Regions from separate parts of the Pseudonocardia xishanensis genome, predicted to be linked through region 1. Evidence: riboswitches for the same ligand, from Rfam matches in the RefSeq annotation. Region 1 holds a riboswitch; the other holds the start of a gene.
The links. A riboswitch is a leader RNA that binds a small molecule or an ion and turns the genes downstream of it on or off. The one in region 1 is predicted to bind cobalamin.
Positions count from the first base shown of each region.

Region 2: linked by a shared signal. The riboswitch ahead of cobN (cobaltochelatase subunit CobN) and the one ahead of ABD993_RS24425 (hypothetical protein) in region 1 are both predicted to bind cobalamin.

Region 1 covers NZ_BAABGT010000075.1:169,999-174,205, forward strand. Annotated here, with positions in the region: gene ABD993_RS24410 (cobalamin biosynthesis protein) at 1-213, shown strand, start outside; gene cobA (uroporphyrinogen-III C-methyltransferase) at 296-1,507, shown strand; gene ABD993_RS24420 (histidine phosphatase family protein) at 1,504-2,103, shown strand; cobalamin riboswitch at 2,064-2,184, shown strand; gene ABD993_RS24425 (hypothetical protein) at 2,240-2,599, shown strand; gene cobT (nicotinate-nucleotide--dimethylbenzimidazole phosphoribosyltransferase) at 2,596-4,207, shown strand, end outside.
Region 2 covers NZ_BAABGT010000075.1:292,450-296,656, reverse strand. Annotated here, with positions in the region: gene cobN (cobaltochelatase subunit CobN) at 1-2,003, opposite strand, end outside; cobalamin riboswitch at 2,062-2,181, opposite strand; gene ABD993_RS24965 (precorrin-3B synthase) at 2,314-3,573, shown strand; gene ABD993_RS24960 (precorrin-8X methylmutase) at 3,570-4,199, shown strand; gene ABD993_RS24955 (precorrin-2 C(20)-methyltransferase) at 4,201-4,207, shown strand, end outside.

The DNA.
Region 1 (4,207 bases):
TCCGGGTCGGCAGGGTCGGCCGAGTCCGCCGCCGGGTCCGCGGCGCTGCGGTCGGGTCGGGGGAGCGCGCGGGCGGACGCCGCCGTCGGGACGCCGAGTGTCGCGGAGGCGGCGGCGCTGCGGGTCGCCGGGGCGGGGGCGGTGCTGCTCGTGCCGAAGACCGTCGTCGGGCGGGTCACCGTGGCCTGCGCTTCGGGCCAGGGTGACGTGTGATACCCCCGTGGGGTAGTCGGCTCGGGACGCCTCTCCGGCCATCTATGCTTCCGGACGCCACAGACTGGGAAGGAACGAGCGCGTGACCGAGCACGACCAGTACCTCGTCGGCCTCGATCTGGGGGGCCGCAGGGTCGTCGTCGTCGGGGGTGGGCAGGTCGCGCAGCGGCGGGTGTCCCGGCTGATCGCGGCGGGCGCCCTCGTGGAGGTGGTGTCCCCGGAGGTCACCCCGGCCGTCGAGGGGATGGCGACCGCGCGGGAGATCACCTGGACCCCCCGCGAGTACGTCGACGGAGATCTCGAAGGCGCCTGGTACGTCCTCGCCTGCACGGACGATCCGCAGGTCAACGCGGCCGTGGGGGTCGAGGCGGAGCGCAGCCGGATCTTCTGCGTGCGCGCGGACGACGGCAGTCTCGGCACGGCCGTCACCCCCGCCACCGGCCGGTACGACGGGCTGACCGTCGGCGTGCTCGCCCGCGGCGCGCACCGCCGCTCCGCCGCCGTGCGGACCGCGCTGGTCGAGGCGCTGCAGGCCGGGGTGGTGTCGGACTCCGCCGAGCCGGTGCTGCCCGGCGTCGCGCTGGTGGGCGGCGGGCCCGGCGACCCGGAGCTGATCACGGTCCGCGGGCGGCGGCTGCTGGCGCGGGCGGACGTCGTCGTCGCCGACCGGCTCGGCCCGCGGGACCTGATCGAGGAGCTGGGCCCGGACGTCGAGGTGATCGACGCCTCCAAGATCCCCTACGGCCGGGCGATGGCCCAGCAGCGGATCAACGAGCTGCTGGTCGAGCACGCGAGGGCCGGGAGGTTCGTGGTGCGGCTCAAGGGCGGCGACCCGTTCGTCTACGGCCGCGGGTTCGAGGAGGTCCAGGCCTGCACCACGGCCGGGGTGCCGGTGACCGTCGTACCCGGGATCACCAGCGCGTTCGCCGCGCCCGCGGTCGCGGGCGTCCCGGTCAGCCACCGCGGGGTGGCGCACGAGATCGTCGTGGTGTCCGGGCACGTCGCGCCCGGGGACCCGCGCAGCCTCGTCGACTGGACCGCGCTCGGGCGGATGACGGGCACGATCGTGCTGATGATGGCCGTCGAGCGGATCGGCCTGTTCGCGGACGCGCTGATCACGAACGGCCGTGCCGCGGACACCCCCGTCGCGGTGATCCAGGACGGCACCACCCGCATCCAGCGCACGCTGCGGTCCCGGTTGGACGCGGTCGCCGCGGACATCGAGGCGCACGAGATCAGCCCGCCCGCGATCGTCGTCGTGGGGCCGGTGGCGGGGCTGTCGGACCGGGGGTGACCTGGCTCGTCCGGCACGGCGAGTCCACCTGGAACGCCGCCGGGCTCCTGCAGGGCTCGACGCGCCACGTCGGGTTGACCGCGCGGGGGCGGGCGCAGGCGCGGGCCGCCGCCGCGGAGCTCCGTCGGCTCCTCGTCGGTCCGGCCACCTCCGCAGGCGCCGCCGTTGCGGAGGTCCCGGCCCACCGGATCCTCACCAGCCCGCAGCGCCGCGCGGCGGAGACCGCCGAGATCCTCGCGGGGGTGCTCGGCCTCCCCGTTCACGAATGCCCCGAGCTGCGGGAACAGTCGCACGGGGCGTGGGAGGGGCGGCCCGCCGCGCCCTACGCCCCGCTGCTCGCCGCGGCGGGGCCGGACTGGGCGCCGCCGGGCGGGGAGACCTTCCGGGCCCTGTGTGCCCGGGTGCGGGGGCTCGACCCGACCGGTGCGGTCCTCGTCACGCACGGGGAGACGATCCGGGCGATCCTGCGTGATCCGCGCTGTCGGATCCCGCACAACGGTGAGGTCCTGCTTGCGTCCGCGACTCCCGCGTGGTCTGGTTCGGGGGACGGCAGTGCAGGAAACCGGTGCGAATCCGGTGCGGTCCCGCCACTGTGACCGGGGAGCGCGTCCCCACGCCCGACCACCCTCGCCGAGGGGAAGGTCGGGGGCGCGTGCCGATCCGGGAGCCAGGACACTCGCGGCCGTCGCCGGTGATTCCACGATGAGGGCGCGGACCCTCGAGGAGGCCACGATGTCCGGTCATGTCGTCGTGCTCGGTGTCGGCGCGGGTGATCCCGACGCCGCGGGGGGTGCGGACCTGCTGGCGGCCGCGGACCACGTGTTCGTCGTCCCGCAGGTCGAGTCCGAGGTGTTGTTCTACGCCGAGGCCTGGCGGGTCGAGGCCGTCGAACCCGCGGGCGCGGTCCAGGCGGTGAGCGCGGTGCTCGCGCTGGAGGGGCCCTGCACGGTGGCCGTCGCGGTGGCGGGGGACCCGACCGCGGACCCGGCCTGGCGCGCGGTGGTCGACGGGCTGCGCGTCGCGGTGGACGCCGAGGTGTCGGCGGTCCCGGGTGTCGCGGTGGTGCCCCCGAGGCTCTCGCCCCTGTGGTGAGCCTGTACGAGGCCGTCCACGGCAGGCGGGACGTCCGCGCCGGCTTCCTGCCGGACCTCCCGGTCGCCGACGACGTGCTGGTCCGAGTGCTCGAGGCCGCGCACGCCGCGCCGAGCGTGGGGTTCTCGCAGCCCTGGGACTTCGTGGTCGTGCGGGACCGCGGGACGCGTGCCCGGGTCGCGGAGCTGGTCGCGCGGCAGCGGGAGGCGTTCGCCGCGTCGCTGCCGCGGGCCCGGGCCGAGGCGTTCGCCGCACTCAAGGTCGAGGCCGTGCTGGACACCCCGGTGAACGTCGTGGTCACCAGCGACCCGACGCGGGGTGGCAGGCACACCCTCGGCCGTCACGGCAGGCCCGAGATGGCCGCCCACTCGACCGCCGCGGCCGTGCAGAACCTGTGGCTGGCGGCGCGCGCCGAGGGGCTGGGCGTCGGCTGGGTGAGCTTCTTCGACGACGACGGGCTGCGCGCGCTCGCCGAGCTGCTGGGGCTGCCCGGGCACGTCGAGGTCGTCGCCTACCTGTGTGTGGGGCACGTGCGGGAGTTCGCCGCCGAGCCCGAGCTGGCCCGCGCGGGCTGGGCGCGGCGGCGGCCGCTGCGCTGGGCCGTGCACTCGGAGCGGTACGGAGACCGGGCGCTGCCCGGGGAGGTGGCCATGAGCCTGCTGGACGAGACGGTCGCGGAGATCACCCCGGCGTCGGCCGAGGCGGCCGCGGAGGCGCGGGACCGGCTGGACCGGATGACCAAGCCGCGGGGCTCGCTCGGCCGGGTGGAGGACCTGGCCGTGCGGCTCGCGGCGATCGCGGGGCAGTGCCCGCCGCCGGTGCCGGAGCCCGCGGCGGTCGCCGTGTTCGCAGGCGACCACGGGGTGCACGCGCAGGGGGTGTCGCCGTGGCCGCAGGAGGTCACGGCGCAGATGGTCGGGAACTTCCTGGCCGGGGGCGCGGTGGTCAACTCCTTCGCCCGCCAGCTCGGGGCCGAGGTGTGCGTGGTGGACGTGGGTGTCGCGGCACCCCTGGACCCCGTCCCGGGCCTGCTGCCCCGACGGGTCCGGGCAGGCACCGCGGACCTCTCGGTCGGGCCCGCGCTGTCCCGTGCGGAGGCGCAGCAGGCCGTCGAGGTGGGCATCGAGGTCGCCCGCGACCTCGTCGCCGCCGGGAACCGGCTGCTGGTCACCGGCGACATGGGGATCGCGAACACGACCGCCGCCGCGGCGCTGATCTGCGCGGTGACCGGGGCCTCCGCGGCCGAGGCGACCGGGCGGGGCACCGGGATCGACGACGCCACCCTGGCCCTGAAGACGGACGTCGTGCAGGCGGCGGTGGACCGGCTGACCCGGGAGGACGGGCTCGACCTGCTCGCCGCGTTCGGCGGGCTGGAGCACGCGGGGCTCGCCGGGTTCGTGCTCGGCGCGGCCGCCCTGCGCGTCCCCGTCCTGCTCGACGGCGTCAACGCCGGCGCCGCCGCGCTGGTCGCCTCCGTGCTCGCCCCCGACGCGATCGACTACTGCGTGGCCGGACACCGCTCCGCCGAACCCGGGCACGCCCTCGCGATGGCGCACCTCGGCCTCGACCCCCTGCTGGACCTGGGTATGCGGCTCGGGGAGGGCACGG
Region 2 (4,207 bases), 120 kb from region 1:
TCCACGCGCACCGAGCCCTCGGGAGCCGCGGCGAGCACGTGCAGGCCGTCCCGGATCTGGACGTCCTTGATCTCGCAGAGCCAGCCGTCGACGTGCAGCAGGAAGTCGTCGAACTCGGCCTCGTGCGGGCGCTCCTCCAGGCCGAGGTCGTGGTCGAGCTTCGCGGCCTGCATCAGCGTCCAGATCTGCTGGCGGATCGCGGGCAGCTTGGCGGGGTCGAGGGCGGAGACGTTGGCGTGCTCGTCGAGCAGCTGCTCCAGCCGGGAGATGTCGCCGTAGGTCTCCGCGCGGGCCATCGGCGGGATCAGGTGGTCGACGAGCGTGGCGTGCGCCCGGCGCTTGGCCTGCGTGCCCTCGCCGGGGTCGTTGACCAGGAAGGGGTAGATCAGCGGGAGGTCGCCGAGCGCCGCGTCCACCCCGCAGCTCGCGGACATCCCGAGGGTCTTGCCCGGGAGCCACTCCAGGTTCCCGTGCTTGCCGATGTGGACGATCGCGTGGGCGCCGAAGCTCTCCGCCACCCACCGGTACGCGGCCAGGTAGTGGTGCGACGGCGGCAGGTCGGGATCGTGGTAGATCGCGACCGGGTTCTCCCCGAAGCCGCGGGGCGGCTGCACCATCAGCGTGACGTTCCCGCTGCGCAGCGCCGCGACGACGATGTCCCCGTTCTGGACGTACTGCTCACCGGGCGGCGGGCCCCAGTGCTCGGTCACGGCGTCGCGGAGGTCCTGGGGCAGGGTGTCGAACCAGGCCCGGTACTGCTCGGCCGAGATGCGGATCGGGTTGCCCGCCAGCTTCTCCTCGGTCAGCCAGTCCGGGTCCTGTCCGCCCGCCTCGATCAGGGCGTGGATCAGCGCGTCGCCGTCGCCTGCGGCGACCCCGGGGAGGTCACCGGCGTCGTACCCGGCCTCGGCCATGGCCCTCAGCAGCGCGACGGTCGACGCCGGCGTGTCCAGCCCGACGGCGTTCCCGATCCGCGCGTGCTTCGTCGGGTAGGCGCTCAACATGAGCACGATCTTCTTGTCCGCGTTGGGGATCCGGCGCAGCTCGGCGTGCCGCACCGCGATCCCGGCGACCCGCGCGGCCCGCTCGGGGTCCGGGACGTAGGTGGAGAGCCCGTCCGCGTCGATCTCCTTGAAGGAGAACGGGACGGTGATCAGCCTGCCGTCGAACTCGGGGACGGCGACCTGGGTGGCGACGTCCAGCGGGGAGAGCCCGTCGTCGTTGGACTCCCAGGTGGCGCGGCTCGAGGTCAGGCACAGGCCCTGCAGGATCGGGACGTCCAGCGCGGCGAGCTCGGTGACGTCCCACTCCTCGTCCTCGCCGCCCGCCTGCGCGGTGGCGGGCTTGGTGCCGCCCGCGGCGAGCACGGTGACGATCATGGCGTCGGCGGCCCTGAGGGTCTCCAGCAGCGCGGCCGGGGCCTGGCGCAGGGAGGCGCAGAAGATCGGCAGCGGGGTGGCGCCCTTCGCCTCGATGGCCTGGCAGAGCGCCTCGATGTACGCGACGTTCCCGGCGATCTGCTGGGCGCGGTAGTACAGCACCGCGACCGTCGGGCCCGGCCGGTCGGCCGACTCCCGTTCCAGCACTCCCCATTCGGGCAGGGCGATCGGGGGCGCGAAACCCTCGCCGGTGAGCAGCACCGTGTCGGAGAGGAACGCGTGCAGCTGGCGGAGGTTCTCCGTGCCGCCCTGCGCGAAGTAGGTGTGCGCCTCGGCCGCGACGCCCGCCGGGACGCTGGAGAGCTCCATCATCTCGGCGTCCGGGGCCATCTCGCCGCCCAACGCGACCAGCGGGGTCTCGCCGGCCCGCAGCAGGTCGAGCCCGTCCTCCCAGTACCGGTAGCCGCCGAGCACCCGCACCACCACGACGTCCGCCTCCGCCGCCATGGCGGGCAGGTCCGCGAGCAGCACGCGGTTGGGGTTGGCCAGGACGAAGTCCGCACCGGAGGCCCTGGCGGACAACAGGTCCGTGTCCGACGTCGACAACAGCAGGACACGGGTCATCGAGATTCCCCTCCTCGGGATCCTCGTCCCGGGTCAGACGTGCAGGTCGGCGTGCGGGCAGTGTCCTGGCTCCCGGATCGTCGCTCGCCCCGGCCTTCCGGGTCTCCCCGTGGCCTGTGGCGGGGTCTGCTCCCCGGTGACAGTGGCGGGACCGCGCCGGACTCGCACCGGCTTCCTGGCCCACTCGCCGTTCTTCGGTTGTGGGGCCCACTCTCCGCAACCGGGTGGGTCCGCGTCAACCGGGCCGGTGCGCGTCTCGACGGGCGGGAGGCGCCACCGCGGACCCGCCCGCCATGCCTACAGTGTCGCGGTGACCGCCCCCCGCACCCGCGCCGACGCCTGCCCCGGCGTCCTCGCCCCGCACGACGCGGCGGACGGCGCACTGGCCCGTGTGCGGCTGCCGGGCGGCGTGGTCACGGCCGCCCAGCTGCGGGTGCTCGCCGGGTGCGCCGAGGACCTCGGAGACGGCGCGGTGCACCTCACCTCGCGAGGGAACCTGCAGCTCAGGGGCCTGGACCGGGCGGACCCGCGGCTCGGGTCGCGGCTCGTCTCGGCGGGTCTGCTGCCGTCGACCACCCACGAGCGGGTGCGCAACATCGTGGCCTCTCCGCTGTCCGGTGTGGACGGTGGAGTGGCGGACGTCCGGGGCCTCGCCGCCGTGGTCGACGCCCTGCTCTGCGCCACCCCGGAGCTGTCCGCCCTCCCCGGCCGCTTCCTCGTCGCCCTCGACGACGGGCGCGGGGACGTCGCCGCCGAGGAACCCGATCTGTGCTGGTTCGCGACGGCCGCGGACCGGGGATCCCTGCTGGTCGCGGGCGTGCCGACGGGTCTGGGGTGCGCACCGCGGGACGCGCCGTCCCTCCTCGTCGCGGCCGCTGAGGCGTTCCTCACGCTGCGCACCGAGGACACCGGGTGCACGAGCGCCTGGCGCGCCGCCGAGATCGACGACGCCCCGGCCCGCATCGCCGCCGCCCTCGCCCGGATTGGCACTCCCTCGGACGGTGATCCACACCTCGGGAGCGCGGCGGTCGCTCAGCGACCGCTCCGTTCCACGGGAGTGGATCTCGTGGGGGTGCTGGGGGGCCGCGCGGTCGGGGTGGCTCCGGTGCTCGGCGAGCTGTCCGCCGCCCAGCTGCGGGCGCTGGCGCACTCCGCGCCCGAGGTGCTCGTCACCCCCTGGCGCACCCTGCTCCTGCCCGACCCCGAACCCGGCGCCGCGGACCGGCTGCGCGCGGCGGGCCTGGTGACCGAACCCGGCGACCCGGCTCTGCAGATCAGCGCCTGCGCCGGGCGGCCGGGCTGCGCGAAGTCCCTCGCCGACGTGCGCGGGGACGTGCGTGCGCTCCTCGCCGACCTCCGCCACGACACCCGCGGACCCGCCGACAGCTCGGACAGCGCCGACACCGGCTCCCGGGGCGTCACGACCGCCCGCGCCCACGTCGTCGGCTGTGGGCGGCGGTGCGGGGCGCCGCACGGCCCGCACCGCGACGTCGTGGCCCGACCCGACGGCACCTACGAGATCGACGGCCTGCAGGCCGGCCTCCGAGCACTCCTGGAGAGTCCCGCATGACCAGCGACTACATCCGCGACGGCGCGGAGATCTACCGGCGCAGCTTCGCCACGATCCGAGCGGAGGCGGACCTGTCCGGGTTCCCGGCGGACGTCGGGTACGTGGCCGTCCGGATGATCCACGCCTGCGGCCAGGTCGACCTGACCCGCGACATCGCCTACTCCCCCGGCGTCGTCACCGCCGCCCGCGACGCCCTGCGCGCGGGCGCCCCGATCCTGTGCGACGCCATGATGGTCGCCTCCGGCGTCACGCGGTCGCGGCTGCCGAAGGACAACGAGGTCGTCTGCACGCTGCGGGAGCCGGAGGTCCCGGGAATCGCGTCGGCCCTCGGGAACACGCGCTCGGCGGCGGCGATGGAGCTCTGGGGCGACCGGCTCGCGGGCGCCGTCGTCGCGATCGGCAACGCCCCCACGGCTCTGTTCCACCTCCTCGACATGATCGACGCAGGCGCCCCGCGCCCCGCCGCGGTCATCGGGATCCCGGTGGGGTTCATCGGCGCCGCGGAGTCCAAGGCGGCGCTCGCCGCCCGCACCGACCTCGAGTACCTGGTGGTGCACGGCCGTCGCGGCGGCTCGGCGATCACCGCTGCCGCGCTGAACGCGCTGGCCACCGAGCAGGAGATCTGAGATGGCGG